2 linked regions of the Roseateles amylovorans genome follow. The protein of the gene in region 2 binds, or shares a complex with, the protein of the main gene of each other region. Links are inferred from orthologs where the notes say so. Each region holds a gene or a part of one and is shown on either strand. Other genes may lie near its edges.

Region 1 (15,574 bases), 520 kb from region 2 along the record:
CCACCACTGCACCATGGCGTCCTGCACGCCGGCGTAGGCGGAGTAGCTCTTGGTCAGGCTGACCGGAATCGCCGCACTGTTGACGATGTGCAGCAGGGCCACCGCAATGATGAAGGCACCGAAGAACCAGTTGGCCACATAGATGTGACGCACCTTGCGGATGCCGACGGTGCCGAAGAACACCACCGCATAGGACACCCAGACCAGGGCGATCAGGATGTCGATCGGCCATTCCAGCTCGGCATACTCCTTGCCGCTGGTCAGGCCCAGCGGCAGGGTGATCGCGGCCAGCACGATGACGAGCTGCCAACCCCAGAAGGTGAACCACGCCAGGCCCGGCGCAAACAGCCGGGTCTGGCCGGTGCGCTGCACGACATGGAAAGCCGTGGCCATCAAGGTACAACCGCCGAAGGCGAAGATCACCGCGTTGGTGTGCAACGGTCGCAAGCGACCGTAGCTCAGCCACGCAATGTCCATGTTGAGTTGCGGCCAGGTGATCTGGGCCGCAATGATGACGCCCACCAACATGCCCACCACGCCCCAGAGCACGGCGGCCAAGGCAAAGGCACGGACGACCCCGTCGTCATAGCTGGGCGGCCGAACGCCCTCTGCATTCGGACTCGAAACCCTACTCATCGGAGCTCCTTATTAACGCTGATTCGCTGCATGGCAGCAATTCTTTGGCAGCCACTCCCAAACAGCCTTGACGGCCATCAAGCTTGAGAGTCGTCCTCGAGGATTCGCTGACCTTCCCGGTCGAGCGACTCCAACTGCCCGGAATGCAGCGCCCATCCAAATACGCCCAGGATGAGAATCACCAGCACCACGGACAGCGGAATGAGTAAGTACAGGATGTCCATTCGATTCAGCCCCGCCCCAGACGGGCCGCATTGGCCACGACGAACAGCGAGCTCAGCGCCATGCCGAGCCCGGCCGCCCAGGGCGGCAGCCATCCCATGAGTGCCAGCGGCACGCAGATCGCGTTGTAGAGGGCGGACCACGCCAGGTTCTGCCGCACGACAGCGCGGGTCCGATGCGCCAGCCGCAACGCCTGAGTGACGGCGTCCAACCGGTTGCCCACCAGCAGCGCGTCGGCGCGCGACTTGGCCAGGTCGGCCCCCTGCCCCATCGCCACCGAGACCTGCGCGCGGGCAAGCACCGGCGCATCGTTGATCCCGTCGCCAAGCATCAAGACCTGGCCCCCGTGCTGTTGCAAATGCGTCACACAGGCCAGTTTGTCTTCGGGACTGGCGCCGCCTTGCCACTGGGTGATGCCCGCCTGACGGGCCATCGATTCGACCCGGTCCGCACGGTCACCAGAGAGCAGCGTCACCGACAAGCCCAGGTCGCGCCAGGCCTGCACCGAGGCCACTGCGGCATCGCGCAGTTGTTCCTGGAAGCGCCAGGCCGCCACGACCCGGCCATCGCAGCCCAACACCAACTGCGCGTCCGGCAGCATCGACGGGGCCTGTCCGGCGGATGACGCCCAGGCTGCCGAGCCCAGCCGCCACCGCTGGCCGGCGCGATCCCGCGCCTCCAGACCGAGGCCGGGATGCTCCTGGATGTCGAGAAGGTCGATCGACCGATCGCCCGGGTTCGCACGCGCGGCGAGAACATCACCTGACCCCACGTCGACCAGAGGACCGTTCGGTGCGTCGAGCCGATGCGGTGAGTGCGTCAGGATCGATGGGTCAACGCCGGCAGCCAGCGCTCGGTCTGGCACTCCGGATGGGGGTGACGGCAGCGCAGACGACTGGGAGCGAACCAGCGCTTTGGACAAGGGATGGTGCGACGCCCTCGCCATGGCCAGCGCCACCTCTCGTGCTGCGGGGTCCATGGTGGTCGGCCATTGCGCGCCGAGCGCCGGCGCTGCATCGGTCAGGGTGCCGGTTTTGTCCATCACCACCTGATTCACCCGCGCCAGGCTCTCGATCGCATCCAGTCGGGACAACAAGAAACCGCGTCGCGCCAAGCGGCCGGCGGCAGCGACCCAGGCCGCAGGCGCTGCGAGCGACAACGCGCAGGGACAGGTCACGATCAGCACCGACACGCTCACGGCCAGCGCACGTGACGGATCAATGAACTGCCAGACCCCGGCCGCGCCCGCGGCCAGCAGCAGAACCACCCACAGAAAACCGCCGGCCACACGGTCGGACAGCCGCAGCATGCCGGGCCGCTCCAGGAAGGCCTCGCGCATCAGGCGCTGAATGCCGGCCAGCCGGGTGTCCGCCCCGAGCGACGTGATCCGCAACCGCATCGCCCCGGTGAGGTTGAGGCTGCCCGCCAGCACCGAATCGCCGATGACCTTGTGAACCGGGTGCGACTCGCCCGTCAGCAAGGATTCATCGGTGTCGCTGCTGCCGACCTCGATGACCGCGTCGGTCGGGATGCGTTGTCCGGCGGCGACGCGGATCCGATCACCGACCGTCAGATCATCGATGCTCACCCACTCGCCGTCGCCGTTGGGCAGACAGCGCTCGACCTGGTCCGGCAGCACATCCACCGCCTGCTCCAGCGCGAGCGCCGCCCGATGGCGGGACCGCAACTCCAGGTAGCGGGCGCCTAACAGGAAGCAGACGAACATCGTGATCGAATCGAAATAGACCTCGTGTCCGAAGGCACCGCCGGGGTCCAGCGTGGCGCCGGTTCCCGCCACGAAGGCCACCGCCAGGCCGAGCGCCACCGGCACATCCATGCCTACACGACCACTTCGCACCTGCACCCAGGCCGCGCGGAAGAACGGACCGGCGGCCAGCAGCATCACCGGCAAGGTCATCACCCACTGGCCCCAGCGCAGCAAGGCGCTGACGTCGGCCGTCATCTCGCCGGGCTCGGCGATGTAGGTCGGCCAGGCCAGCATCATCACCTGCATCATCAGGAAGCCCGCCACGAACAGGCGCCACAGCGCCTGTCGGTGCTCCCTGCGCCGCAGGTCCTGCGCCGAGTCAGGGACATCGGGGGCCAGGTCATAACCGGCGGACTGAAGCACCTGGCGCAGGTCGCTCAGTCGGGTCTGGTGCGGCCACCAGTCCAGGGTCAGCCGCTGGGTCGCGGCGCCGACCTGGGCCCGCACGACGCCAGGCTGCACGTCCAGGAGCGATTCAATCAAACCGGCACAGCCCGCACAGTGCATGCCGGACAGGCGCAGTCGGGAACGGGCCAAGGGGGGCGAGGTGGTGGGGGGCACGGCGCCCAGAGGCGAGGCGGTCGACGCTGGCGATGATGCAGCGCCTGGAACTGGGGGGCTGGATGAAGCCAATCGCGCGACGGAATCCGGATGCTCGGGGGACTCCACCGAGATCCAATCCGTGAAGCTGGAGAGCGACGGAAAAGGGGTTGGCGCGGCCTGCGCCGACGCCATGGAAACGGACCGGGCAATCGCTGTGCCATCCGCCTCACTCAATCCAGGCACCGGACCCAGCGAATTTCCCGCATCCATGGCCGGATTCACCAAGTCCATCTCCTCCGCCGTGCGCCGCGCCCTTGCCGCGTTTTCGGTGTTCAGGCCAGTGGTTTCCTCTGCAGCACTGCCCCGCAGGCGGAGGGCAAGTGGGCTGCACGTTTCTTCACGATCAGCGCAGGCAATGGGCGGCGGCATGCCGGTAATAATGCGACATGTCCAAAGGTTTGAACATGGTCAATATCAAGTTCGCAATCGCTTCCCTGAGCCTTGTTTTTGGTTCGATCCTGCCAGTTGCACATGCGCAACAGGGACCCCAGAAAGGCCTGCCGGTCGTGGAGTTGGGCGCCGGCATGCATCTGATTCACGCCGAAGTGGCACGCACCGAAGAGCAACGCGCCATCGGTCTGATGAATCGAAAGGAAATGCCAGCCAATGCCGGCATGCTGTTTGTGTTCGAGCAGGCCGGCGTTCAATGCTTCTGGATGAAGAACACCCTGATTCCGCTGTCCATCGCTTTTGTCGGCGATGACGGCAGCATCGTCAATATCGATGAGATGCAGGCCTTGTCCGAGGCCTCGCACTGCTCGGCCAAACCGGTGCGTTATGTGCTGGAAATGAACCAAGGCTGGTTCTCCAAACGCGCCCTGAAGGCAGGCACCAAACTTCGCGGCGGCCCCTGGCCGAAATAATTGACGGCAGTCATCGCAGTGAATGGATGCTGACGCCCAATTGCCTCACTTTTCAGGGCCGATTGGCCTCCACAAACAGAAACGGCCCGGATCATCCGGGCCGTTGTTCATTCAGGGTTGGCACGCACCCGCGTCAGACGCCTCAGGCGCCGTCGCGGGTCGTGATCCCGATCAGAAGTTCGCTTGCGCGAACTCCCAGTTCACTAGGCTCTTCAAGAAGGTCTCGACGAACTTCGGGCGGGCATTGCGGTAGTCGATGTAGTAGGCATGCTCCCACACGTCGATGGTCAGCAGCGGCTTGTCGCCGGTCGTCAGCGGGGTGCCGGCGGCGCCCATGTTGACGATGTCGACCGAACCGTCGGCCTTCTTCACCAGCCAGGTCCAGGCGGAACCGAAGTTGCCGACGGCGCTCTTCTGGAAGGCTTCCTTGAAGGCGTCGTAGCTGCCCCACTTGGCGTTGATGGCGTCCGCCAGCGGGCCGCTCGGTGCGCCACCGCCATTGGGCTTCAGGCAGCTCCAGAAGAAGGTGTGGTTCCAGATCTGGGCCGCATTGTTGTAGATGCCGCCGCTGGAAGTCTTGACGATCTCTTCGAGCGTCTTGCTCTCGAACTCGGTGCCCTTCTGGAGGTTGTTCAGGTTGTCCACGTAAGCCTTGTGGTGCTTGCCGTGGTGGTACTCCAGCGTCTCGGCGCTGATGTGCGGCGCCAGCGCGCCCTTGTCATAGGGCAGGTCGGGAAGAATATGTTCCATGAGGCACTCCTCTATTGAGTTTGGACAAAGATCGCGGCGATTGTAGGCAGCTTGCCTGGGCGCCCGATCGAAGGGGATTAAGGAAGGTCATCGGCCTGGAGGGCGTGCACCCGCTGGACGCGCAATTGGGCTTCGCCGTCGGCCAGCACGGCGCGCAAGTCCTGACCCTCGCTGAGTTGCTGGATCGATGCCAGCGCATGACCCTGACCATCGTCCAGCCAAGCGTAACCGCGCGCCAGCACTTGACGGGGGTCCAGCGCCTGCAACCGGGCGCCCAGCGATTCCAGCCGATGCCCGCCCCGCTGCAGCGATTGGGGCAAGGCACGCGCCAGCCGCTGCGCCAGATGGTCCAGCCGCTGCCCTTGCATCGCGATTCGCCGCGGCACGACCTGGCCCGCGCGCTGCGACAGCAGGTCCAGACGCCGACGCTGACGCGCCAGCGCATCACCCGGGCGGGCCAGCCGCAGCGCCAGGCGGTCCAGCCGCTGGGCCACACCGTCCAGCCTCTGTTCCAGCCGCCGATGCAGTTGCCGCTCCAGCGCGGCCAGGGTCTCCAGGCATTGCTGACGGGAGACGGTGGCCAGTTCGGCGGCGGCGGTCGGCGTGGGTGCGCGCAGGTCGGCGGCGAGATCGGCCAACGTCACATCGGTCTCATGGCCGACACCGCAGATCACCGGCAGCGGTGATTCCGCAATCGTCTGGACCACCCGCTCATCGTTGAAGGCCCACAGGTCTTCCAGCGAGCCTCCCCCTCGCACCAGCAGCAGCACTTCCGCATCGGCCCGGTCATTGGCCAGATTCAAGGCACGGACCAGGGCCGCAGGCGCTTCCGCCCCCTGGACCAGGCTGGGATAGATGAACACCTGCGCATGCGGCGCGCGGCGCGCGAGTGCAGTGAGCACGTCATGCAGGGCGGCGCCGCCGGTGGAGGTGATCACGCCGATGCGCCGGGCGAAGGTGGGCGGCACGCGTTTGCGGTCCGGATCGAACAGGCCTTGCGCTTCCAGCCGGGCCTTCAGGCGGAGGAACTGCTCATAGAGCGCGCCCTCGCCGGATCGGCGCATGGCCTCGACGACGAACTGGAGCTCGCCGCGTGGCTCATACAGCGCCACGCGTCCGCGAATCTCCACGCTCTGACCGTCGCGTGGCGAGAAATCGACCAGGCTGGCGGCCCGGCGGAACATGGCGCAGCGGATCATGGCCGCCTGGCCGTCCGCATCCTTCAGGCTGAAGTAACAGTGGCCGCTGGTCGCGCGCGTGAACCCGGAGAGCTCGCCTTGCACCGTCAGCACCGGGAATCGCGCCTGCAACGCGTCGGAAAGTGCCGTCAACAGGGCACCGACCCCCCAGACCATCCGTGCTGATGCGGGTTTCGAGCCGTCAATCATGTGCAAACCCAGGCGTGGCGCGGGTCAGGAACTCCACAGCCGCGCCAATACTGTTCCCGCGGGCCATGTTGCCCGTCATGCGGCCGTCACATAACGATAAGCGCTTGTTTTTCAATGGATTTTTTCTGCTGTTTTTTGTGGCAAGCCAATTCGTACCCCGTAGAAATCGGCCTTGGCGCCATTGCTCACGCGCTTTTCCACAAAGTTATCCACAGGATCGGTGGATGTTTGTAAGGGCTTGTGAGGAGGTGATCCGGTGGTCTGCGGGAACGCCGCGTGGCGCCATAATGCGCGCCGGGCCTCAAGATGCCCGAACGGAGGGAATGCCTTGTTTTCGATCATACAAGCCGCCGGCTGGCCGATCTGGCCGCTGCTGCTGTGTTCCGTGGTGGCTCTGGCCCTGATCATCGAGCGCTTTGTCAGCCTGCGCGCCAGCCGCGTGGCGCCGCCCAGCCTGATTGAGGAAGTGCTGGGCGTCACCCAGTTTCAGATCCCCAGCCAAGACGTTGTCAGCAAGCTGGCTGAAAACTCCTTGCTCGGTCAGGTGCTGGCTTCGGGCCTGCGCGCCTCGCAGGCGGACCCGCGTGGCGGCGAACCCCGCCTGCGCCAGGTCTTCGAGCTGTCTGGCCGCCACGCGATCCATCAGATGGAACGCTACCTGAACGCGCTGGGCACCATCGCCGCGGCCGCGCCGCTGCTGGGTCTGCTGGGCACCGTGGTGGGCATGATCGAGATCTTCGGCAGCCAGAGCCCGACCGGCAACAACCCGGCCCTGCTGGCGCACGGGATCTCGATCGCGCTCTACAACACCGCCTTCGGCCTGATCGTGGCCATCCCGGCGCTGATGTTCTACCGCTTCTTCCGCGGCAAGGTGGAGTCCTATGTCATCGACATGGAACAGGCCAGCGAACGGCTGCTGACCCATCTGAGCAACCGCGCGCTGGCCCAGGCCTCAGGCAGCAGCCAACCGGTGACGCCGCCCGTGGCGCCGGCCAAGCCGACGAAGGCAGCGGCCAAATGAAGTTCCGCCGTCGTCACAACGAGGAGCCGGAGATCAACCTGATCCCGTTCATCGACGTGTTGCTGGTGGTCCTGATCTTCCTGATGCTGTCGACCACCTATTCGAAGTTCACTGAACTTCAGGTGACGCTGCCCACCGCCGATTCGCAGACGATGAAGGACCGCCCGGCGGAGATCATCGTGGCGATCGCCGCGGACGGCCGCTACGCGATCGACCACCAGGCCGTGGAGGGTCGCAGCGTCGACCTGCTCACCACGGCCCTGCAACAGGCTGCGCAAGGTCGGCCCGACCCCATCGTGATCATTTCCGCCGATGCGGCCACGCCGCACCAGGCGGTGGTGAACGTGATGGATGCGGCGCGCCGCGCCAACCTGCCGCGGCTGACCTTCGCTGCCAATAAACCCCGGGAATGAGCCGGGGGGCACTCGAAGAGCGGCTGCAGCGCGCCTGGCGAGACGACGACCGTCTGGCTCGGGCGCTGCGTCCGCTCTCGCTGCTGCACGGCGGCGTGCTGAAGCTCCGCAGCCTGCTCTATCGACTGAGACTCAAACGGACCGCTTCGCTGCCGGTCCCGGTGATCGTGGTTGGCAACTGGGTCGTCGGCGGCGCCGGCAAGACCCCCACCACCCTGTCACTGCTGGAGTCACTGGCCCGCCTGGGCGTGCGCGCCGGCGTCATCTCCCGAGGCTATGGCCGCGCGGATGACCGCGAGGTGCGCCTCATCCAGGACGGCGACCGCGCCGAAGACGTCGGTGATGAACCTTTGCTGATCGCCCAACGCGGTCGGGTGCCGGTCGCGGTGGGTCGGGACCGCGTTGCCGCGGCGCGGGCGCTGCTGGCGGCCCATCCAGCGCTTCAGGTGCTGGTCTCGGACGACGGCCTGCAGCACTGGCGCCTGCCGCGTCAGCTCAGCATCCTGGTGTTCGACGAGCGTGGCCTGGGCAACGGGCAACTGCTGCCCGCCGGCCCGCTGCGCCAATCGCGCGACCTTCCGCCCACACCCGGCAGCACCGCCCACCAGCTGGTGCTCTACAGCACCGGCCGCCCCAGCACCGCGCTGCCAGGCTTCGTCGGCACACGCCAGTTGGCCGGTGCGGTGGGGTTGGCGGATTGGTGGCGCGGCGAACCGGCGCGGCTGGAACGCCTGCATGCGCTGCGCAACAAACCCCTGATTGCTGCCGCCGGTCTGGCCCGACCGCAACGATTTTTCGACATGCTGGGCGATCAGGGATTGAGCTTTCGCGCGCTGCCCCTGCCCGATCACGCGTCGCTGGACCCCCTGCCCTGGGCCCGCACCGATGAGGTCGTCATCACCGAGAAGGACGCCATCAAGCTCCGTCCCGAGCCGCTGCAAGGCTGCCGGATCTGGGTGGTGGCGCTAGACTTCCGCCCCGAACCTGCTTTTGAGGAAGCGCTTCAGCGAGAGCTGGGGCGACTGCTGCCCGACCATGGACCATAGACTCATCGAGATGCTGGTGTGCCCCGTCTGCAAGGGCCCGCTGGAAGACCGCCGACACGGCCCCGACAGCGCCCTGCCCGCCCGTGAACTGGTGTGTCCCGCGGACCGCCTGGCCTTCCCGGTCCGGGACGGCATCCCCGTGATGCTGGCCACCGAAGCCCGCTCGCTGGATACCGAAGGCGAACAGGCGTGACCGCCTTTCACATCATCGTGCCGGCGCGCCTGGCCTCGACGCGGCTGCCGAACAAGCCGCTGGCAGACATCGCCGGTGCGCCGATGATCGTGCAGGTCGCCCGTCGCGCCGCGCTGGCGGGTGCCGAGCAGGTGGTCGTCGCGACCGATGCCGAGGAAGTTCGGCGCGCCTGCGAAGCGCACGGCGTGCGCGCCGTGATGACGCGTGCGGACCATGCCAGCGGCAGCGATCGGTTGGCGGAGGCCTGCGAGCTGCTCTCCCTGCCCGATGACGCGGTGGTGGTGAATGTGCAGGGCGATGAGCCCCTGATCGCGCCGGGCATGATCCGCGCCTGCGCGGACCTGCTGACGGCGCGTCCGCAGTGCCAGATGGCCACGGTCGCCCACGAGATCGACAGCGACGAAGAGTTCGCGAACCCGAACGTCGTGAAGCTGGTGACGGATGCGCAAGGTCTGGCGCTGTACTTCTCCCGCGCACCGATTCCCTGGTGGCGCGACGCTCCCGGCGGCGGCGCTCGCATCAAGCCGTCCGCGGTGCTGCGGCATGTGGGGCTGTATGCCTACCGCGCCGGTTTTCTGCGCCGCTTCCCCACGCTCAGCGTCAGCCCCCTCGAGCAGATCGAGGCGCTGGAGCAGTTGCGGGTGCTGTGGCACGGCGAGCGCATCGCGGTGCATGTCAGCCCGGAGCGCCCCGGCCCCGGCGTGGACACCCCTGAAGACCTGGCACGCGTGCGCAGCCTGATGGAAGGTGCGGCGGGCTGATCATCCGATTCCAAGCGGCATCCGGTCGATGACAGTCTCTCGCGGCGAGTAGCCCGCGAGGGTTACAGACGGGTTCATTCCCTTGCCGCGTCAGCGGGGCGAAGGCTGGCGCATGCTATTCTCGCCCGCAGTTTTCGAGGGCGCGTCCGCAGACGACGAGCCCTCTCCCTGTATCGAGGAGACCCATGCGACTGATTCTTCTGGGCGCCCCTGGCGCCGGTAAAGGCACCCAGGCGGCCTTCATCTGCCAACAGTTCGGCATTCCCCAAATTTCGACCGGCGACATGCTGCGCGCCGCCGTCAAGGCAGGCACCGAAATGGGCCTCGCGGCCAAGAAGGTGATGGATGCCGGCGGCCTGGTGAGCGACGACATCATCATCGGCCTGGTCAAGGAACGCATCACCCAACCGGACTGCGCCAAGGGTTTCCTGTTCGACGGCTTCCCGCGCACCATCCCACAAGCCGATGCGATGAAGAGCGCCGGCGTGAAGCTGGACTACGTGCTGGAGATCGCCGTGCCTGACGAAGCCATCGTCGAGCGCATGAGCGGCCGCCGCGTGCATCCGGGCTCGGGCCGCAGCTATCACACCAAGTTCAATCCGCCCAAGGTCGAAGGCAAGGACGATGTGACCGGTGAAGATCTGATCCAGCGCGACGACGACAAGGAAGAGACCGTCAAGAAGCGCCTGGAGGTCTATCAGTCGCAGACCCGTCCGCTGGTGGACTACTACTCGAACTGGGCCGCCAGCGGCGATGCCCAGGCACCGCAGTACCGCCGCATCGAAGGCATCGGCTCGGTTGACGAGATCACCTCGCGCGCCCTCGCGGCGCTCGCCTGATCCGCCCAAGCAGCCGCAGCGGTCCGGGTAGCCCAATGCGCCCATACCGATCGATTCCAGCGTGTCGCACGCGGGCCCCGGGTCCGCGTTGATGCGCCATAAGGGCGACCGCAGAGTCGCTCTTTTTTCAACTCGCAATTGACGTTAACGTCAACGGAAGGAGACAAGCCATGGACATCGCCAACAAGGTTTTCATCGTCACCGGCGGCGCCTCGGGCCTGGGAGAAGGCACGGCACGCATGCTGGCCCGCGAGGGCGCGAAGGTCGTGATCGCCGACCTGCAGGTGGAGCGCGGTGAAGCGCTGGCACAGGAACTGGGTGGCGCCTTCGTGAAATGCGACGTGAGCCAGGAGGCCGATGGACAGGCCGTGGTCGCCAAGGCGGTCGCGCTGGGCAAGCTGATGGGTCTGGTCAACTGCGCCGGCATCGCGCCCGCCGCCAAGACCGTCGGCAAGGAAGGCGCGCACTCGCTTGCGACCTTCGCCAAGGTGATCCAGGTCAACCTGATCGGCAGCTTCAACATGATCCGACTGGCTGCGGAAGCCATGGCCAAGAATGAGCCGGAATCGACCGGTGAACGCGGCGTGATGATCTCCACCGCCTCGGTCGCGGCATTCGATGGCCAGATGGGCCAGGCAGCCTATGCGGCCTCCAAGGGCGGCGTGGTGGGCATGACCCTGCCCGTGGCCCGCGATCTGGCCCGCAACGGCATTCGCAACATGACCATCGCGCCCGGCATCTTCGGCACGCCGATGTTGTTCGGCATGCCGCAGGAGGTGCAGGACGCGCTGGCCGCCAGCGTGCCCTTCCCTTCGCGTCTGGGCCGTCCGGAGGACTATGCGAAGCTGGTCCACCAGCTCATCACCAACGACATGCTCAACGGCGAGGTCATCCGCCTGGACGGCGCCATCCGCATGGCACCGAAGTAAGCGGCGCCGGGTTTTCTCGGTCCCACGGCGTCGCCACAGGGCGGCGCCGCAAAGAAAAAGGCCTCCCGACGTCAGCCGGGAGGCCTTTGTGCTTGATGCCACTGCAGATCGACGATTCAGCGCAGGTTCACAGCGCGTCGGTGTGATCCGCAGGGCACGAGCAGATCGCTTCGAGGCGGCGGCATAAAGCCGCCGCCAGGGCGATCACTTCTTCGCGCTGCGGGCGTAGACGCCCCACATGCCGGCGATGTCCGCGGAACCGTCGGTGCCCTTGACCGTGCGCCAGGTGGCTTGCGCCTTCGCGCTGTCGCCCGTCAGGAACTGCGCCATGCCGAGGTACAGCTTCGCGTCTTCCGCACGCTTCAGGTTGCCCTTGGCAATGCCTTCCTCGATCAGCTTGATGCCTGCAGGACCTTGGCCGCGATGTGCCAGCGCCAGGCCCAGCTTCACCAGGTCATCGCCTTCACGGGCGCTGCGCGCGGCCTGTTCGGCGGCGGCCTGACCGGCCTTGGCTTCGGCGATGCGCTTGTCGAGCAGGTCGACCAGGCGCTTCGGACGGCCGTTGTCGTCGGTCGGCTTGAGCACGCCGGCGGCGAAGCCCTTGTCGATGACCTTCTTGCCTTCGTCAGGATAGCCCGCGGCACCGGCCAGCTGCGCCAGTTCCATGTAGTCGTTGGCACCGTCCATGTTGTCGGTGGCCAGGCGCAGACGCAGGATGTCGAGCTGATAGCGAGCGGCAGAGAAGCCCTTCTTGCTCTGCAGCGTGCCCAGCACCTGCTTCCACAGCGCCTTGGTCGGGTAGTAGTGCAGCAGCTTCTGCACCATGGCGGACTCGGTCGCGCCATCACCCTTCTTGTTGGCAGCCCACAAGGCCAGGTCCAGCTTCTCCTTGTCCGGCGCGCGGCCGGCCTTCTCGGCGGCAGCGATGTCGGCCAGCGTGTCCCGCAGGACCGGGCCCACGTCACCCGAACGCATCTGGGCGGAGGTCTGCACCTGCTTCATCGCGGCGCTGTTGCCGCCGGCGGCGAAGTACTTGTTCGCCCAGTCCAGCGCCTTGGCGTTGTTGCCCGCACGGGCATAGGTGCCGGCGATGGATTCCATCATCGGCAGCTTCTGGTTGGCGGGCAGGCGACCGGCGGCGTTCAGCGCATCGAAGGCCTTGACCATGGCGTCGGCATCACCGGTGCGGGAGGCGGCGGCAATGCGCAGACCTTCCAGCGCGGCGTTCTCATCGGCGTTGCGACCGGGGACGGCTTCCGCTTCCCGGAGCTTGGCCAGGGCTTCGACCGCCTTGCCTGCCTTCAGCAGATCGGACGCCGCCTTGAGGTGCTTGCCCACATCCGGACGGACCTGCGCAGCAGACTGGCTCATCAGGCCCAGCGTGCCCTCGGGCGTTTGACCCATCAACAGCGCCGCGGCGCCAACAGCGGCCGTAGCCAGCAGTTTCAGTTTCATTCGCTTGCTCTCCTACGAAGAAAAACGCGCCGCCCTCGCGGGCAGCGCGTTCTGTTCTAACACCAAATCAGGCAGCCATCAGTTGAGGAACTGTTCGTTCCCGACCATGGCCATCTTCTTGACGCCCAGGCGCTGCGCGGAGGCCATCACCGACGCCACATAACCGTATTCGGCCAGCTTGTTCGGCTTGATATGGACTTCCGGCTGATCGGGGATCGCGACGACCTCCGACAGCTTGGTTTCCAGCGCGGCGTGGTTCGGCACAGCGATGCCGTCCCAGAACACGGTGCCGTCGAAGTCAATCGCAACCTCATGGACGATCGGGTCCTGAGGCGGCGGGTTGTTGTTCGGCGGCGGCATGTCCAGGTTGACCGAGTGCAGCTGGATCGGGATGGTGATGATCAACATCACCAGCAGCACCAGCATCACGTCGATCAGCGGCGTCGTGTTGACGTCCAGCATGGTTTCCGGCTCGTCACTGCCGTTGGAGCTTCCCACATTCATACCCATGGTGTCGCTCCTTCAGCCACCGCGAGCCGGCGGCTCGGTGACGAACTTGATGGACATGATGCCCGCGCGCTGGCACGCGACCATCACCTTGCCCACGTTTTCGTAGCGCGATTTCTCATCGCCACGGATGTGGACTTCCGGCTGAGGATTCAGAACTGCGATCTTCTTCAGACGTGCCACCAGCGCTTCCGTATCCGGAATCGGCTGCACGCCCCAATAGATGTCGCCATCCTTCGTCACCGCGATTTCAATGTTTTCCGGCTTGGTGACGCGGACCGCATTGGTCTCCTTCGGCAGGGTCACCCCCACCGACTGCGTCACCACCGGCACGGTGATCAGGAAGATGATCAGGAGCACCAGCATCACATCCACGAGGGGTGTGGTGTTGATGGTCGAGACCACCTCGTCATCGCCACCGGACGAACCTACGTTCATCCCCATAGTGAGTCCTCCAGGACTACTGTGAATTAACGGCCTGCGACCTTGCGGCTGCCCATCAGGACACCGTGCAGGTCAGCAGCGAAGGCACGGACTTGGCCCATCACCGACTTGTTGCGGTTGACCAGCCAGTTGTAGCCCAGCACCGCGGGAACCGCGACACCCAGACCGATGGCGGTCATGATCAGCGCAGCGCCCACCGGGCCGGCGACCTTGTCGATCGACGCTTGACCGGCCACGCCGATCTGGGTCAGTGCTTGCAGAATGCCCCAGACGGTACCGAACAGGCCGATGAAGGGAGAGGTCGAGCCCACGGTCGCCAGGAAGCCCAGGCCGCCTTGCAGACGCGAGTTCACTTCGCCGACGGCGCGGTCGATGTTCATCGTCACCCAGGTGTTGTGATCGATGTTCTCGGTCAGCGCACCTTCGTGATGATCGGACGCCTCGACACCGGTTTGGGCGATGAAGCGGAAGGCGCCGGTTTCGCTCAGGCCCTTGATGCCTTCTTGCAGCGAAGCCTTCTTGAAGAAGGAAGCGCGGACGTCCTTGGCTTCACGAGCAATCTTGGAGGTGTCCCAGAGCTTCGTGAACAGGATGTACCAGGAACCCAGCGACATCACGAACAGGATCGCCAGAACGATCTGGTCCACGATGTTGCCGTGGGCAACGATGTTGCCCAGGCTGTAGGGGTTGTCGACCGGCTTGGCAGCAGCAGGAGCGGCTTCCGGAGCGGTGATGGGGGCGGCGTCCACAGGAGCGGCTTCAACGGACGAAGCAGCAGCGGAAGCGGCATCCTGCGCGTGAGCAACCAGGGGGGACACGGCCAGGGTCGCGGCACATGCGATGGCCGCAAACAAGGCAGACAGACGAGAGATCATGGAGTTAGCTCCTACGCAAAAAGTCTTGAACTCAGGTTGAGGGGGAACCGGGGCGCGTCAGGCGCCCCGTGGAACGATCACAGGACCGGAGGAGTCCGTTGGATCACTCCATGTTGAACACGAACTCCTGCTCGAGGATCAGGTCGCCCGGGCATTCGTAGCTTTCGCTCAGTGCAGCGGTGATCGCGTTTTTCAGGGCGCGATCAGCTTTGCGGTCATTGGCGCCGCGCAGCGTCGCCAGCGAAATTTCCGTCACCTTGCCGCCCTTCACCGTGAAGGTGGCCTTGTACGACGCCTGGCCCGACCAGTTGAGCGCCGGCATTTCCGGCTTGCCCATCTTGGTGCAGTTGCCCACGGCCTTCATGACACTGGGCTTGGCCGGCGGCGCAGGCGGTGCCGGCGGCGTCGGTGCGGGCTGCGGACGGAAGTCGCTCGGCGGCGGCGGCGTCGTCGACTGCGCGACCACGGTCGGCGTCGGCGGCGGCGGCGCGGTCACCACGACTTCCGGCGGCGGAACGAACGGCGGCGGCGGTGCCTTGATGTCCGGCGGAGGCGGAATCACCTTCTCGGGCGGCGGCGGCGGTTTGACCTTCTCCTCGACGACCTTGACGTCGATCGGGCCTTTGACAGCTTCCTTGATCTTCGTTGCCAGGCCGCTGGCCAGGGCGCCGATGATCAGGACGTGGACCAGCACGACGAGGCCGAGGCCCGTCAGGCGCGATGACCCGCCTTTATCCTGCGCAAAGTTCATGCGCGCTCCTTCATCAAACTGCGAATTTCTTTCATCGAGACGACCGGGGAGTTCGACTCAACACAGCACCAGGACTGATCAGGTGTTCGCGCCGCGACCCGAGGGTCAAA
Region 2 (15,431 bases):
GCGCTGACCCAGGGCCAGATCGCCGATCCGACGCAACTGGCTTTGCGAGAAACCGGCCGCATCCACATGGGACAGCAGATAGGCGCTGTGACGGTGGTAGTCGTGGTGCGAGACCATCATGCCGATCTCATGCAGCGCCGCCGCCCAGCCGAGTTCGCGGCGATGCTCTTCGTTGGCCTCGGGAGCCAGTTGCGTGTGCAGCCGAAGGGACAGGTCGCGCACGCGCTTGGCCTGTGCCCGGTCGACCGCGAAACGTCGCTGCAGCTCGGCCACCGACTGCTCGCGGATGTCCCGGCCGGTGCCCAGCAAACTGGGATCGATCCGCTCGGCCAGATCGAAGATCACGCCCTGGCGCAGGGCACCCTTGGCGGGTTGCAGGTGGTCGATGTCGAAATGGGTGAGCAGGGTGTAGAGGATGCACAGCCCACCGCCCACCACCGCGCGGCGGTCTTCCTTCAGGCCGGCCAGCTTGAGGGCCTCGACATGGCCGGCGCTCAGGCATTGCTCGATGCACCAGCGCAGGCCGTCCAGCGTGATGCTGCCGTCCGTCACCCCGTTGGCGGCCAGGATCTGGGCCACCGCGCCGACGGTGCCTGACGAGCCCAGCGCCTGCTCCCAGCGCGGCTGGGCGGTGTGGCGTGCGAATTCGGTCAGTGCTTCTTCGAGCTCGGCGCCGGCGGCGACCTGCGCGGCGCGGAAGGCTTCGGCGGTGAAGCGGCCGTCAGGGAAGAAGCGCATCGACAGGCTGACGCTGCCGACCTGGAAGGATTCGGCACGCAGCGGCACGGTGCCGCGGCCCAGGATCATCTCGGTGGAGCGTCCGCCGATGTCGATCACCAGGCGGGGTTGCTCGGCTTCCTGCAGCCTGGCGACGCCGGCGTAGATCAGGCGTGCTTCCTCTCGGCCCGAGATCACTTCGATCGGATAACCCAGCACCTCTTCGGCACGCGCCAGGAAGGCATTGCGGTTGCGGGCTTCGCGCAGCGTCTGGGTCGCTACCGCCCGCACTTGGCGGCCGGGCAGGCCGTCGAGCCTCAGCGCGAAACGGCGCAGGCAGTCCAGGCCGCGCTGGATGGCTTCTTCGGTGAGCATGCTCTGCGCATCCAGCCCCGCGCCCAGGCGCACCGTTTCCTTGAGATAGTCCTGCCGGCGGTATTGACCCAGTTGCAGATGGGCCATCTCCAGCCGGAAGCTGTTGGAACCCATGTCGATGGCGGCCAGGGAGAGGGGAACTTGCGCTTGACTCATGGGGCGCGATTGTCGCGGCGTTTCGGGGCCTCGAAATCCTTCAATTTCAAGGTCGTCCGTGAGTGGCGGGACACGCCACTAGAATCGGCCGCGCCCAGCCGTCGCCAGGCGCACGGTCGGCTTCGGGCCTGCAGTGTCTGCGCTGCGGGCGTCAGGCCCGCCCCGATCCGGCCCGATCCATCGCAAGCAGCACCCAAGGAGGCATTGCATGACGAAAGCGGACTTCGACAGCCTGTTACCCGAACGCGGTTTCAACCGCCGGGCGTTTGTGGGAACCGCGGTAGGGAGCGGCTTTGCGGCCGCCGTGCTGCCGGTCAGCGCCCAGACGATCACCACCGACACCCAGGGCCTGGACGCCGGCCCGGTGAGCGTGCCGGTGGGCAACTTCAACATGCCGGCCTATGCGGCCCGGCCGGCGGGCGTGAAGCATCCGCCGGTGGTGCTGGTGATCAGCGAGATCTTCGGCGTGCATGAACACATTGCGGATGTCGCACGGCGGTTTGCCAAGGCCGGCTACTTCGCCATCGCGCCCGATCTGTTCCTGCGCCAGGGCGATGCCAAGGCCTACACCGAAATCAGCCGACTGATGGCCGAAGTGATCAGCAAGGTGCCGGATGAGCAGGTCCTGCGCGACCTGGATGCCACCGTCGCGTTTGCCAAGGCCCAGGGCGGCAACACCGCGCGGCTGGGCATCACCGGCTTCTGCTGGGGTGGTCGCATCACCTGGCTGTATTCGGCGCACAGCAACGCAGTGAAGGCCGGGGTGGCCTGGTATGGACGGCTGCAGGGGCAGTCCAACCCGAATACGCCGAAACATCCGATCGACCTGGTGGGCCAGTTGAAGGCGCCGGTGCTGGGCTTGTATGGCGGGCAGGATGGCGGCATTCCGCTGACCAGCGTCGCAGCCATGCAGGAAGCGCTCAAGCAGGGCAGCACAGCGGCCAAGGCCAGCGAATTCGTCGTCTACAAGGACGCCGGCCATGCCTTCCATGCGGACTATCGACCCAGCTTCCGCGCCGAGGATGCCAAGGACGGCTGGACGCGCTGCCAGGCCTGGTTCAAGGCCCACGGCGTTTGATCGACGGCGGCCGGCGTGACCGGCTCCCCCGGGGTCCCCGGTGCTCGCGGCGCTCCCGGCCGTCAGGGTCATCATGACCATCCGGGCGATCCGGGCGATCCGGGCGCGCCGCGCACAGCCTGGGTCAGGCGGGGGCTTGACGAGTCTGAGACAATTTCAGCATCCCTACCGGCGCACCCATTGAGGTGCGCCTTTTTTGTCCATGACCCTGTTCTACATCCTGCTCGTGACCCTGGCCGGCGGCCTGGCTTCGGTGTCCATCGCGGCGATGCTGACGGTGGGCCTGCTCAGTCGCATCGTCCACCATCTGGTGAGCCTGTCCGCGGGGGTACTGTTGTCCACAGCGCTGCTGCATGTGCTGCCGGAAGCCTTCGAGAGCGGCACCGACCCGCATTCGCTGTTCCTCACCCTGCTGGGCGGGTTGATGTTCTTCTTTCTGCTGGAGAAGGCGGAGCTGTACCGGCACACCCATCACCACCAGGGGGACGGCCATCACCACCATCACCACTTCGACCGCGAACAGGCGGGCCGAGGCGGCCTGGCGGTGCTGGTGGGCGACAGCATCCACAACTTCTGCGACGGCATCATCATTGCCGCCGCCTTTCTGGCGGACCACCACCTGGGCTGGGTCACCGCGATGGCCATCATCGCGCACGAGATTCCACAGGAGGTGGGCGACTACATCGTGCTGCTGAACGCCGGTTTCTCGCGCGGCAAGGCGCTGTTCTTCAATGCGGTGTCTGGTCTGGCGGCGGTCGCGGGCGGCTTGCTGGGCTATTTCGTGGTCGGGCCCTGGCAGTCGCTGTTCCCCTACCTGCTGGTGGCGGCGTCGAGCAGCTTCATCTATGTGGCGGTGGCTGACCTCATTCCGCAACTGCAGCGCCGGCTGCCGTGGAAGGACACCGCGCTGCAGCTGCTGTGGCTGGGCGTCGGGATCGGCTTCGTGCTGATGGTGGTCGGCGGCCAGCACGGGCACGGCCACGCACATTGAGCTGCGCGCCGGCGCGGTGATGGGTCGGAGGTGAGGACAAGGGGCGCGACAAGGCGCCCCTTGCTCTTTTCAGCGCACCACCAGCACCGGGAACTCGCAGTGGGTCAGCACCTTCTGCGTCTCGCTGCCGAGCAGCAGGGCCTGAAAGCCGCGACGGCCGTGCGAGGCCATGACCAGCAGGTCGGCATCGACACGCTTGGCGTGTTCGATGATGGCCTCCCAGGCGTGCAGCGCCTCGACGCTGTGGGCTTCGATCTCCAGCCCTTCGGCTCGTGCGGCGGCCAGTACCTGGCTCAGGCGCTCCTGGGCGATGCGTTCCTGGGCGTCGAAGAATTCCTGCGGCGGGGTGGGCTGCATTTCAGACACCGCGCTGTAGGGGAAGGGCTCTTTGACGCTGATGGCGAAGAGCTTGGCGCCGTGATGGCGGGCCAGGCGGACGGCGGTGTCCACCGCCTTGGCGGTGATGTCCGAACCGTCGGTGGGGATCAGGATGCGTTGGAACATGGCGGGCCTCCGTGTGAAGGGAAGTTCACCCCGAGGTCGCGATCGCCGCCAGCGCGGTGATGGCGAATTCAGGGTCAAGACTTGCCTGCTCAGTCTGACTCGTGCATGGTGCTCCGGTTCTGCGCGATGTCAATCCCGATCAAGCCGAGAAGGCCCCAGCGCAGCAAACCCCGTGCCTGTGGGCTGCCGGCTGTCGTTTGCGGGCCTGCATCGGGCCTCCCGCCGTCATGGCGGGGGCGGCGGGCGGAGTCGTGGCGGGGTGACCGTCACCTGTCACCGGTCACCGGTCACGCGAACAGGTCGGTGGAGGCCCTGTGATTCAGCCTTTGGCTCAGCCTTTGGCGAGCGGCAGGCGCGGCTGGGCGCTCCATTCACTCCACGAGCCGGGATACAGGCGGCTGCCGGTGAGACCCGCGTGATGCATCGCGAGCAGGTTGTGGCAGGCGGTCACGCCGGAGCCGCACTGATGGACGGTGTCTGCGCTATCAAACGAGCCCAGGACGGCGAGGAACTCCGCGCGCAGTTGGTCGGCGGGTTTGAAGCGACCTTCCGGCGTCAGGTTGCCTTTGAAGAAGCGATTGCTGGCGCCAGGAATGTGGCCGGCCTGCTTGTCCAGCGGTTCGACCTCGCCGCGGAAGCGTTCGGCGGCGCGGGCGTCGATCAGCCGCACGCGACCCAGTTGTCCGAACAGTTCCTGCGCGGACAGTGGCTGCTCCAGGGCCTCGCCGAGCGCGAAGTCGCCCTCGGGAGGCCGGGGGCTGGGCGCCGCAGAGGTGCCTGCGCCGGCTTGCTGCCAGGCGGCGAAACCGCCATCGAGCACGGCCACCGCGTCATGGCCCAGCCAGCGCAGCATCCACCAGAGCCGTGCGGCATACATGCCGTCTGCGGCGTCATAGGCGATCAGTTGCTGGCCGTGCCGCAGACCGAGCGACCTGAGCGTGGCGGCAAAGGCCTCGCGCTCCGGCAGCGGGTGACGGCCACGGAAGTGCTCACCCACCTGCTTGGGGCCGCTCAGGTCGCGATCCAGGTGCAGATAGAACGCGCCGGGCAGATGCGCCGCGGCGAAGGCCCGTTCGCCGGCGCCGGTGTCGGCGAGATCGAAGCGGACATCCACCACCAGCGGCGGCGTCGGCGACGCCATCAGCGCCTGCAGTTGATCGACGGACACAAGACTGCGGTGGACGGGATGGCTCATGGTGCGTTCAGAAGATCGGTGGATCGAAAGACCGGCGGACCGTCGGCGCCGCGATCGGCGGCCGGCGATCCCCCTTCACACATCAGGATTCGCTGACCGAATGCTGGGCATCCTTGGGCGTGCTCCGGGCGCGCAGCAGGGTGGCGCCCAGTCCGGCGACGACGATCAACACGATCCCCAGCCAGGAGGGCAGACCGAGCCGGTCGCCAAACAGCAGCACACCATACAACGCCGAGAACACGATGCCCAGGTATTGCAGTGACGCATTGACCAGCGGCTTGCCGGTGCCGTAGGCGCGGGTCATCATCAACTGAGCGCCCGTGGCCAGAAGACCGACTGCCAGCAGCAGCGCCGCGCCCTTCCAGGTATGCGCATGCCAGCCGCCGTGCGAGACCAGCGTGGTCAAGGCGCCGGCCACGACGCCGCCCATCGAGAAGTAGAAGACGATGCGATATTCCGGCTCGCCGACGCGCCCCAGCGAGGTGACCTGCAGATAGGCCATGGCGGAGAGCATGCCCGATGCCAGTCCGGCCATGGCGTGCCACATCTGCTGCTCTTCCATCGCAGGCTGCAACACCAGTCCGACGCCCAGGAAGCCCAGCAGCACGGTGACGACCAGCCGCGGATCGACCTTCGCCGCGCCCATCAGGACGGCGCCGCCAATCAGGAACAGGGCCATCCAGACCGAGGACATGTAGTTCAGCGTCATCGCGGTGGCCAGCGGCAGCTTGCTGATGGCGAAGAACCACAACGAGAGCGCGATCACGCCGGACAGGCTGCGCCAGAAATGCATCGCCGGCACGGCGGTCTTGAGCGAGAGCCCGCGCGTGCGCGTGAGCGCGAAAAGGATCAGCGTGCCGACCAGGCCGCGGTACATGACGATCTCGCCGGCGCTGTAGTAGGCCGAAGCCAGCTTCACGCAGACACCCATGGTGGCGAACAGCAAGGTCGCCAACACCATCAACAGGGATGCAGACATGCGGCCGATTCTCACCCTGAACCTCGAGCCGGGCTGTGGCGGTGAGCCGCCAAAACGAGAACGCCCTGCAAGAGCAGGGCGTTGTGCGCACCGGTGGGCGGCGGGCGTTTGGATGGGGCGCGACCGGGCGGCGTGCCGGTCGCGATCGGTGCGTCAGCGCTTCATCAGGGCGCGGTACCACTCGTGGAAGTGCTTCATGCCGTCTTCCATCGGGCTCTGGTAGGGGCCGACCTCGTTGTCGCCGCGTTCCATCAGGGCTTTGCGGCCGGCGTCCATGCGCACGGCGATTTCGTCGTCCTCGATGCAGGTTTCCATGTAGGCGGCCTGCTGCGCGTCGACGAAGTCGCGCTCGAAGGCGACGATCTCCTCGGGATAGTAGAACTCCACGATGTTGGTCGTCTTCTGCGGACCTTGCGGGAAGAGCGTGGAGATGACCAGCACGTTGGGATACCACTCCACCATGATGTGGGGGTAGTAGGTCAGCCAGATGGCACCCTGATCGGGCGCGGTGCCGCCGCCAAAGCCCAGCACCTGCTCATGCCACTTCTGATAGACCGCCGAGCCGGGCTTGCTCAGCGCCTTGTTCACGCCGACGGTCTGCACCGAATAGTCGCGGCCGAATTCCCAGGCCAGGTCGTCGCAGGTGACGAAGTGACCCAGGCCGGGGTGGAACGGGCCGACGTGGTAGTCCTCCAGATAGACCTCGATGAAGGTCTTCCAGTTGTAGTCGCACTCGTGGACGTGGATCTTGTCCAACTGATAGCCGCTGAAATCCAGGGCCGCGCGCGGACCCAGTGCGGCCAGATCGGCGGCGATGTCGCGGCCGTTGTCCTCGAACAGCAGGCCATTCCACTCGCGGACCTTGTAGCGGTTCAGGTGCAGGCAGGGGTCTTGCTTGAAGTGCGGTGCGCCGACAAGCTCGCCCTTGAGGTCGTAGGTCCAGCGATGCAGTGGGCAGACGATATTGCTGCGGGTGTTGCCGCGGCCACGCAGCATCACCGCCTGCCGATGGCGGCAGACGTTGGAGATCAGTTCGATGCCTTGGGCATGCCGCACCAGGGCGCGGCCTTCGCCTTCCTGGGGCAAGGCGTAGTAGTCGCCGACCTCGGGCAACGCCAGGGCGTGGCCGAGGTAGCGCGGACCGTGCTGGAAGATCAGTTCCTGTTCCCGGCGGAACAGGTCCTCGTCGAAGTAGGAAGAGACTGGCAGCTGAGGGTGGCTGGACGCCGTGCTGCTTTCAAGGGCGCTGAGAGGGATGCTCAGGTCGGACATGATCCAAGAGGGTCTCCAAGACACCAATGTCAACCGTGACCGGCCGCCCCCCAGATCGGGCGGGCCGGAATGATGGACGAGTAAGGAACGCGCGCAGGCCCTGTTTCAAAGGGTTCATAGCTTTTCGACTTCTAGAGCATGCGGGCGGGCAGGGGAACCGGTGATTGTACCCGGGGCAACTCTGGCGAGTCCTCTATAAGACCGTGCGGGACTGACGTATTTCGGATGCCCTCCTGTGCAGTCGCGCCAGGTCCGGGCTGACAAGTGACCGGTCGTGGGGGATCTGTGTGATGCTCGGGTGTCTGGTTCAGGCATCTGGTGGGGCCAGGGGACTCGAGCAGGTGCTTCGGAGGGTCTGTAAGAGGGCTGAAGCAGGACCTGGGGACGGGGGAGCCGCACTTCAAGGGCCTGCAGGGTGCCCGGTGTCGGGCCTGTGATCCCTCCCACGGGGTGCCGGCGCATTTCGCCCCTTTGCTCCGCTCGCCGCCCACGCTTGCCGTGCATCTTTTCCTTCCTCCGAGACAGGTCTCTCGGTTCTGGTGCGGCGGCACCGCTGTGGCGCCCCGCTCACACCCCCCCCGTAGGTCTGATTCGGGTTCGCCCTGTCCCGGTGCTTACAATCACCTTTTTCGTGTTTTGAAATGAGCAAGCCTTCCGCCAGTGCCAAAGCGGCTCCCCAGCCCGCCCAGAACCCGGAACCCGCCAGCTACGAGCAGGCGGTGGAGGAGTTGGAGCGGCTGGTCCAATCGATGGAAGCCGGTCAACTGCCGCTGGACCAGTTACTGGCCAGTTACCAGCGTGGCGCGGAACTGCTCAAGTTCTGTCGCTCCAGGCTTCAGGCCGTCGAACAACAAGTACAGGTGGTGGAAGGCGGCGACATGAGGACTTGGGGAGAAGAATAAGTGGATGCAGGCGTGTTCGAGCACTGGGTGAAACGTTCGCTGCAGGAAGTCGAGTTGGCGTTGGAGGCCTGGGTGCCCGAAGCCGCTCCGGCCGGCCTGGGCGAGGCGATGCGGTACGCGGTGCTGGGCGCCGGCAAGCGGCTGCGTCCGCTGCTGGTGCTGGCGGCGGCCGAGGCGGTGGGCGGTGAGCGCGAGGCCGCCATGCGCGCCGCCTGCGCCGTCGAACTGATTCACGCCTACTCGCTGGCGCATGACGACATGCCCTGCATGGACAACGACGTGCTGCGTCGCGGCAAGCCGACCCTGCATGTGCAGTACGGCGAGGCTCAGGCCATGCTGGCCGGCGATGCGATGCAGGCGTTGGCCTTCGATGTGTTGACGCCTGACACCGGCGTTGCCCCCGCGCTCCAGGCGCGGCTGTGCCGGCTGCTGGCGCGCGCCAGCGGTTATGACGGCATGGCCGGCGGCCAGGCGATTGACCTGGCCAGCGTCGGCAAACCGTTGGGCGAGCGCGCGCTGCGGGACATGCATCGGCGCAAGACCGGCGTGCTGCTGCAGGCCAGCGTGCTGATGGGCGCGGCGTGCGGCGACATCAGCGAGACCGCCTGGACGTCCTTGAGCGACTATGGTGCGGCGATCGGCCTGGCATTCCAGGTGGTCGACGACATCCTGGACGTCACGCAGGATTCCGAGGTCCTCGGCAAGACGGCCGGCAAGGACCAGGACAGCAACAAACCCACCTACGTCAGCGTGCTCGGCCTGGATGCCGCGCGCGCCTATGCGCTGCAGCTGCGCGACCAGGCCCACAAGGCCCTGGCCGACAGCGGATTGGCCGACACCGCCTGGCTCAGCCTGCTGGCTGACAAGGTGGTCGAACGAGACAACTGAGAAAACAGGTCCGGTCATGAGCGATCACTCTGCGACTTCCCCGTCCTTGCTTCAGGGCATCGACAGCCCGGCGGATCTGCGTCGTCTGTCGCGGGCGCAACTTCCGCAGGTCGCGGAAGAACTGCGCGCGCATGTGCTTGACAGCGTGTCCAAAACCGGCGGCCATCTGTCGTCCAATCTGGGCACGGTGGAGCTGACGCTCGCGCTGCACTATGTGTATGACACGCCGCGCGATCGGCTGGTCTGGGACGTGGGTCACCAGACCTACCCGCACAAGATCCTGACGGGCCGTCGCGATGCGATGCCCACGCTGCGGCAGCAGGGCGGCATCTCCGGCTTCCCTCGTCGCGACGAGAGCGAATACGACACCTTCGGCACCGCGCACTCCAGCACCTCCATCTCCGCCGCTCACGGCATGGCGATGGCGGCTCGGCTCAAGGGCGAGTCCCGCCGCGTGGTCGCGATCATCGGCGATGGCGCGATGACCGCCGGCATGGCGTTCGAAGCCTTGAACAATGCCGGCGTGGCCCATGGCGGCCTGCTGGGCGACGTGCTGGTGATCCTGAACGACAACGACATGTCGATCAGCCCGCCGGTGGGCGCGCTGAACAAGTACTTCACCCGGCTGATGAGCGGCAAGTTCTACGCTGCGGCCCGCGAGGGCGCGAAGTCGGTGCTGAAGAACACGCCGCTGTATGAATTTGCGCGCCGCTTCGAAGAGCACACCAAGGGCATGTTCGTGCCCGGAACGATCTTCGAGGAATTCGGCTTCAACTATGTCGGCCCGATCGACGGCCACGACCTGGATGCGCTGGTGCCCACGCTGGAGAACCTGCGCGACAAGAAGGGCCCTCAGTTTCTGCACGTGGTCACCCGCAAGGGCCAGGGCTACAAGCTGGCCGAGGCCGATCCGGTCAAGTACCACGGCCCGACACCATTCAACCCGGCCGAAGGCATCAAGCCGGCGACCGTGCCGTCCAAGAAGACCTTCACCCAGGTGTTCGGCGACTGGCTGTGCGACATGGCCGAAGCCGACCCCAAGCTCGTGGCGATCACGCCCGCGATGCGCGAGGGCTCGGGCATGGTGGAGTTTCACAAGCGCTTCCCGACGCGTTATTACGACGTGGGCATTGCCGAGCAGCATGCGGTGACCTTCGCCGCCGGCCTGGCCTGTGAAGGGCTCAAGCCGGTCGTGGCAATCTACTCCACGTTCCTGCAGCGTGGCTACGACCAACTGATCCATGACGTGGCGCTGCAGAACCTGCCGGTCTTGTTCGCGCTGGATCGTGCGGGTCTGGTCGGCGCGGACGGCGCCACCCACGCCGGCAACTACGACATCGCCTTCACCCGCTGCGTGCCCAACATGAGCGTGTTGACGCCGGCGGACGAGAACGAGTGCCGCCAAGCGCTGTACACCGGTCATCTGCACGATGGCCCGGTGACGGTGCGCTATCCGCGTGGTGCGGGTGTCGGCACCGTGATCCAGCAGGAGATGGTGGCGCTGCCCTGGGGCAAGGGCGAGATCCGTCGCCACTCGGCGCAGGCGCAGACACGCGGCCATGGGTCGCCCCGCATCGCCATCCTGGCCTTCGGGACCTTGCTCTACCCGGCGCTGAAGGCGGCTGAATCGCTGGACGCCAGCGTGGCCAACATGCGCTTCGTCAAGCCGCTGGACGTCGAGCTCGTGGCGGAACTGGCGCGCACCCATGATGCGCTGGTGACTGTCGAGGACGGCTGCGTGATGGGCGGCGCCGGCAGTGCGGTGCTGGAAAGCCTGCAGTCCCTGGGCTTGGCATTGCCGGTGTTGCAGCTGGGCCTTCCGGACACCTACGTCGAGCACGGCGAACCCGCCAAGCTGATGGCGCAGTGCGGGCTGGATGCCGCCGGCATCGAACGCTCGGTGCGTGAGCGCTTCCTCGCGGTGCCAGCACTGCGGTCGGTCGTCAACAAGTAAGCTCGTCGCGTCGCGTCGCGTCGCGTCGCGTCGCATCGCATCGCATCGCATCCGCCTGGCCTGGCCTGGCCTCGCTTCTGTCAGGCTTGGACGGCGGTGAGTGCCTGCTTCACTGCGACGATGAAGTCGTCGACCAAGGCATGTCGGGGGCGATGCAAGGGACGCAGCGCCTGGATCCGAAACGGCACCGACACCGAAAACGGCCTGATCTGAAGCTGCGGTCCGGCGCAGGCCCAGGCCGTCAGCGGGTTCACCAGCGCCACGCCCAAGCCCTGTTGCACCAACGCGCAGACCGCGATTGCGCTGTGGGTCTCTGTCTGCAATCGGCGTTGAACGCCGGCTGCCGCGAAGATGGCATCGAACTGCCGGCGATAGGGATCCTCGGCCGACAGGCTCACAAAGCGTTCCCCTTCGAAATCACGCGGTTCCAGCACCGCCTTCGCGGACAGCCGATGCCCAGCCGGGAGCACGCAGACTTCATCGAGCGCCACCAGCGTTTCGCTCTGGGTGCCCGGCACGGCGGCGCTGACTTCGCTCAAGCCGAGGTCGAAACGCTGCGCCGCCATCCATTCCTCCAGCAGCGGTGATTCCTGCGGCGTCAGTGACAGGCGGGCTTCGGGATGCCGGGTCAGCCAGCGCTGACTTGCTGCCGGAAGCAGCGCGTGCGCCAGGGCGGGTAGCGTGAGCACCTGCAGGCGCTCATCTTGCGCACGGCCCAGGGATTGGGCTCTCGCGACGACTTGATCCAGCCCGTGATAGGCCCGCTGGACCTCGTCGAACAATGCGAGCGCGCGGGACGTCGGTCGCAAGCGGCCGGCGGACCGTTCAAACAGCGCGTAGCCCAGCAAAGATTCCATCCGAGCCAGCTCCCGGCTCACGGTGGGCTGTGAGGTGAACAGCAACTGCGCGGCGCCGGTGACGCTTCCCGCCGTCATCACGGCGCGGAACACTTCTATGTGGCGATGGGTGAGGGACATGGGTCGCGCTGATCGAGCAGAAGAAGTCGAAGCTCAATCACCTGAGCCGGATCGGCACGAGCATATCAATCCTGAATGCCATCGCGAAACAAAAGCATTTGATTGAATGGCATGGAGCGACGATGCTCCAGCAGGCTTCTGCATCGGTCTCCTGCCCGTCGGATCGATGGCGCTGCGGCGTCGATGCGGATCCTTCCCCAACATGCAAGCCTGCACCCCATCACCATGCCTCAAGCCCTCAGTCCCGCCCGCGCCCAGCGACTTCTGCAACTCACGGCGCGCTACGGCACGCCACTGTGGGTGTACGACGCGGCCGTGATCCGGGAACGAATCGCCGCACTCCGGGGCTTCGACACGGTGCGGTTCGCACAGAAGGCCTGTTCCAACACCCACATCCTGCGACTGATGCGGGAGCAGGGTGTGAAGGTGGATGCGGTTTCCCGCGGTGAGATCCTGCGCGCGCTGGCAGCCGGCTACACGGTCGGCCAGGGCGATGACGCGGTGCATTCGGGCATCGTCTTCACGGCGGACCTGCTGGATCGGGAGACGTTGGAGACCGTGGTGGCGCACCGGGTACCGGTCAACGCAGGGTCTATCGACATGCTGGCGCAACTGGGCGCGGTTTCTCCGGGGCACCCGGTGTGGCTGCGGCTGAATCCCGGCTTCGGGCACGGTCACAGCAACAAGACCAACACCGGCGGCGAGCACAGCAAGCACGGCATCTGGCATGAACAGTTGCCCCAGGCGTTGCAGGCCATCCGGGAGCAAGGACTGACCTTGATCGGGCTGCACATGCACATCGGCTCGGGCGTGGATTACGGGCATCTGGCGCAAGTCAGCGGCGCCATGGTCACGCTGGTCCGGCAGGTGCAGGCGGCGGGGCATGATCTGAAGGCCATCTCCGCAGGGGGCGGGTTGTCCATTCCGTATCGCGATGGCGAGGCTGGCATCGACATCGACCACTACTTCAGCCTGTGGGATGCGGCGCGGAAGGAGGCAGAGTCCGTGATCGGCCATGCGCTGGCGCTGGAGCTGGAGCCGGGGCGCTACCTGGTGGCGGAATCGGGCGTGTTGCTGGCTGAGGTGCGGGCGGTGAAGGCCCAGGGACGGCAGCACTTCGTGCTCGTCGACGCGGGCTTCAACGAACTCATGCGGCCGGCGATGTACGGCAGCTTCCATGCCATGAGCCTGATTCCCGCGGACGGCCTTTCCCGACCCTCGCAGGCCACGGTGGTGGCCGGGCCGCTGTGCGAATCCGGCGACGTCTTCACCCAGGGCGATGGGGGTGTCGTCCTCACTCGCGACCTGCCGCAGGCCCGGGTCGGCGACCTGCTGGTCATTCACGACACCGGGGCCTATGGGGCTTCCATGTCCAGCAACTACAACAGCCGTCCGCTGATTGCCGAAGTGCTGATCGATGGTGACGAGGACCGACTGATCCGCCGCCGCCAAAGCGTCGACGATCTGCTGGCGCTCGAGCGCTTTTAAGGACTGCCTGCCGAATCTGATACGGATGACGTGGCGGGTCCCACCCGCCCATACCCATCGGCTCACCATCGAGCCCATGGAATGCCGCGCCATGGCCCGTGGGTGGCGGCGCTTGGCCGTCTCAGGTGCTCGGGGTGCCGCGTCCCATCTTCCATTTCAGACCCCACCTTCAACTTCCAGCTTCTGTCTCCCATCTCCCATTTCCCATCTTCGATCTCCGGCGATCCGTCATCCGTCATCCGACCACGGACATTTGTGATGAGTGGGAGTGGTGGCTGGGGGTTGAAGGTGCTGGATGGGGGTATATCGGATCAGGGGGACCGGGGCCCCGTTTGCGGAGGTATCAGGAATGAATTCGGCGGACGTTAGTCCGACGAAGAAGGGACACGGAGCAAACGGGGCCCCGGTCCCCCTGATCGTGCTGGGTGGTGTGGTGGCCGGGTGCCTGATCGTGCTGGGCGGTGGGGTGGCCGGGTGCCTGATCGTGCTGAGTGGTGCGGTGGCCGGGTGCTTGATCGTGCTGGTCGGTGGTGTGGCCCGTTGCCTGATCGCGCTGGTTGGCGGGATGGCTGGGTGCCTGATCGTGCGAGGTCGTGTCGTGCCTGGGGCTCTACGACTGGCGCTGGCGACGGACGGCTTGAAATCCCGCCCCGCATGATCTATCAACGTTGTCTATCGACCAAATGACAGTCGATAGTTCCGATCAATAGCCAATGGCAATAAGCCTCATTGGGGAATTCAAAGCCGCCAGTGGGGGGATGCTCCTATGATCCAACTCATCCCATCCACCCTTACAGCGAGACGAAAACATGTCCCTGATCAACACCCAAGTTCAGCCCTTCAAGACGCAAGCCTTCCACAACGGGAAGTTCATTGACGTGACTGAAGAGTCGCTGAAGGGCAAGTGGTCCGTGCTGATTTTCATGCCGGCCGCCTTCACCTTCAACTGCCCGACTGAAGTCGAAGACGCCGCTGACAACTACGCCGAGTTCCAGAAGCTGGGTGCTGAGGTCTACATTGTGACCACCGACACGCACTTCTCGCACAAGGTGTGGCACGAGACCTCGCCGGCTGTGGGCAAGGCCAAGTTCCCGCTGGTCGGCGACCCGACCCACGCCCTGACCAACGCGTTCGGCGTGCACATTCCGGAAGAAGGCCTGGCCCTGCGCGGTACCTTCGTGATCAATCCGGACGGCGTGATCAAGACCCTGGAAATCCACGACAACGCCATCGCCCGTGACGTGACCGAAACCCTGCGCAAGCTCAAGGCTGCCCAGTATGTCGCCAGCCACCCCGGTCAAGTTTGCCCGGCCAAGTGGAAGGAAGGCGAGAAGACCATCGCTCCGTCGCTGGACCTGGTCGGCAAGATCTAAATCCGTTTGACCGGTTGAGGATGTTCCTCACCCATTGCATGCCAATGCATCACCCGCGGGCCCCGTCGGCCTGCGGGTGGGAATCTGGCCGCCCTGACGTCGTTCAGTCGGATCGTCGTGATCCAGGGAGGCCGGTTCTCAAAGTCGCTTAATCTAAGAAAGGAAGTAACGATGTTGGACGACAACCTCAAGGCGCAGCTCAAGGCCTATCTGGAGCGGGTGACGCTGCCGTTCGAGATCGAGGCTTCGCTGAGTGACTCTGAGAGCTCCGCAGAGCTCAAGCAGCTGCTGCAGGACGTCGCATCGATGTCCGACAAGATCACGCTGAAGCTCGACGGCGCCGATGCCCGTCGCCCGTCCTTCAGCCTCAAGCGCACCGGCACCGAGCAGAGCCTGCGCTTCGCCGGCATCCCGCTGGGCCACGAGTTCACCTCGCTGGTGCTGGCGCTGTTGTGGACCGGTGGTCATCCGCCGAAGGTCGAGCCATCGACGATCGACCAGATCAAGGGCCTGGACGGCGACTATGCCTTCGAGGTCTACATGTCCCTGTCCTGCCACAACTGTCCGGACGTGGTGCAGGCG

What was found.
Region 1: the proteins of N4261_RS07090 (region 2) and xseA are in contact, whole or in part, in a cryo-EM structure (PDB 8TXR), measured with the Escherichia coli proteins. The link is inferred for Roseateles amylovorans from one-to-one orthologs.

The regions. Positions count from the first base shown.
Region 1 is NZ_CP104562.2:2,145,966-2,161,539, reverse strand. The notes cover bases 4,076-6,880. They hold xseA (exodeoxyribonuclease VII large subunit), read right to left. Parts: upstream 6,231-6,880; coding sequence 4,920-6,230; downstream 4,076-4,919. Other genes in these bases: N4261_RS09225 (MotA/TolQ/ExbB proton channel family protein), read left to right, coding at 6,559-6,880; N4261_RS09230 (hypothetical protein), read right to left, coding at 6,342-6,572; N4261_RS09240 (superoxide dismutase), read right to left, coding at 4,264-4,842; N4261_RS09245 (DUF192 domain-containing protein), read left to right, coding at 4,076-4,092. In the rest of the region: ccoN (cytochrome-c oxidase, cbb3-type subunit I), read right to left, coding at 1-636; cbb3-type cytochrome oxidase assembly protein CcoS, read right to left, coding at 714-860; N4261_RS09250 (heavy metal translocating P-type ATPase), read right to left, coding at 866-3,163; more of N4261_RS09245, read left to right, coding at 3,616-4,075; more of N4261_RS09225, read left to right, coding at 6,881-7,251; N4261_RS09220 (ExbD/TolR family protein), read left to right, coding at 7,248-7,664; lpxK (tetraacyldisaccharide 4'-kinase), read left to right, coding at 7,661-8,710; N4261_RS09210 (Trm112 family protein), read left to right, coding at 8,700-8,903; kdsB (3-deoxy-manno-octulosonate cytidylyltransferase), read left to right, coding at 8,900-9,664; adk (adenylate kinase), read left to right, coding at 9,850-10,503; N4261_RS09195 (3-hydroxyacyl-CoA dehydrogenase), read left to right, coding at 10,674-11,432; N4261_RS09190 (hypothetical protein), read right to left, coding at 11,637-12,887; N4261_RS09185 (ExbD/TolR family protein), read right to left, coding at 12,966-13,397; N4261_RS09180 (ExbD/TolR family protein), read right to left, coding at 13,410-13,838; N4261_RS09175 (MotA/TolQ/ExbB proton channel family protein), read right to left, coding at 13,865-14,713; N4261_RS09170 (ABC transporter substrate-binding protein), read right to left, coding at 14,817-15,464. UniProt on the Escherichia coli protein: Bidirectionally degrades single-stranded DNA into large acid-insoluble oligonucleotides, which are then degraded further into small acid-soluble oligonucleotides.
Region 2 is NZ_CP104562.2:1,629,831-1,645,261, forward strand. Bases 6,877-9,538 are described here. They hold N4261_RS07090 (exodeoxyribonuclease VII small subunit), read left to right. Parts: upstream 6,877-7,908; coding sequence 7,909-8,169; downstream 8,170-9,538. Other genes in these bases: N4261_RS07085 (aromatic ring-hydroxylating oxygenase subunit alpha), read right to left, coding at 6,877-7,267; N4261_RS07095 (polyprenyl synthetase family protein), read left to right, coding at 8,170-9,057; dxs (1-deoxy-D-xylulose-5-phosphate synthase), read left to right, coding at 9,074-9,538. In the rest of the region: N4261_RS07055 (Ppx/GppA phosphatase family protein), read right to left, coding at 1-1,248; N4261_RS07060 (dienelactone hydrolase family protein), read left to right, coding at 1,457-2,326; N4261_RS07065 (ZIP family metal transporter), read left to right, coding at 2,529-3,317; N4261_RS07070 (universal stress protein), read right to left, coding at 3,387-3,821; N4261_RS07075 (sulfurtransferase), read right to left, coding at 4,153-5,016; N4261_RS07080 (DMT family transporter), read right to left, coding at 5,099-5,995; more of N4261_RS07085, read right to left, coding at 6,149-6,876; more of dxs, read left to right, coding at 9,539-11,011; N4261_RS07105 (LysR family transcriptional regulator), read right to left, coding at 11,092-11,988; lysA (diaminopimelate decarboxylase), read left to right, coding at 12,214-13,476; ahpC (alkyl hydroperoxide reductase subunit C), read left to right, coding at 14,286-14,849; ahpF (alkyl hydroperoxide reductase subunit F), read left to right, coding at 15,021-15,431. UniProt on the Escherichia coli protein: Bidirectionally degrades single-stranded DNA into large acid-insoluble oligonucleotides, which are then degraded further into small acid-soluble oligonucleotides.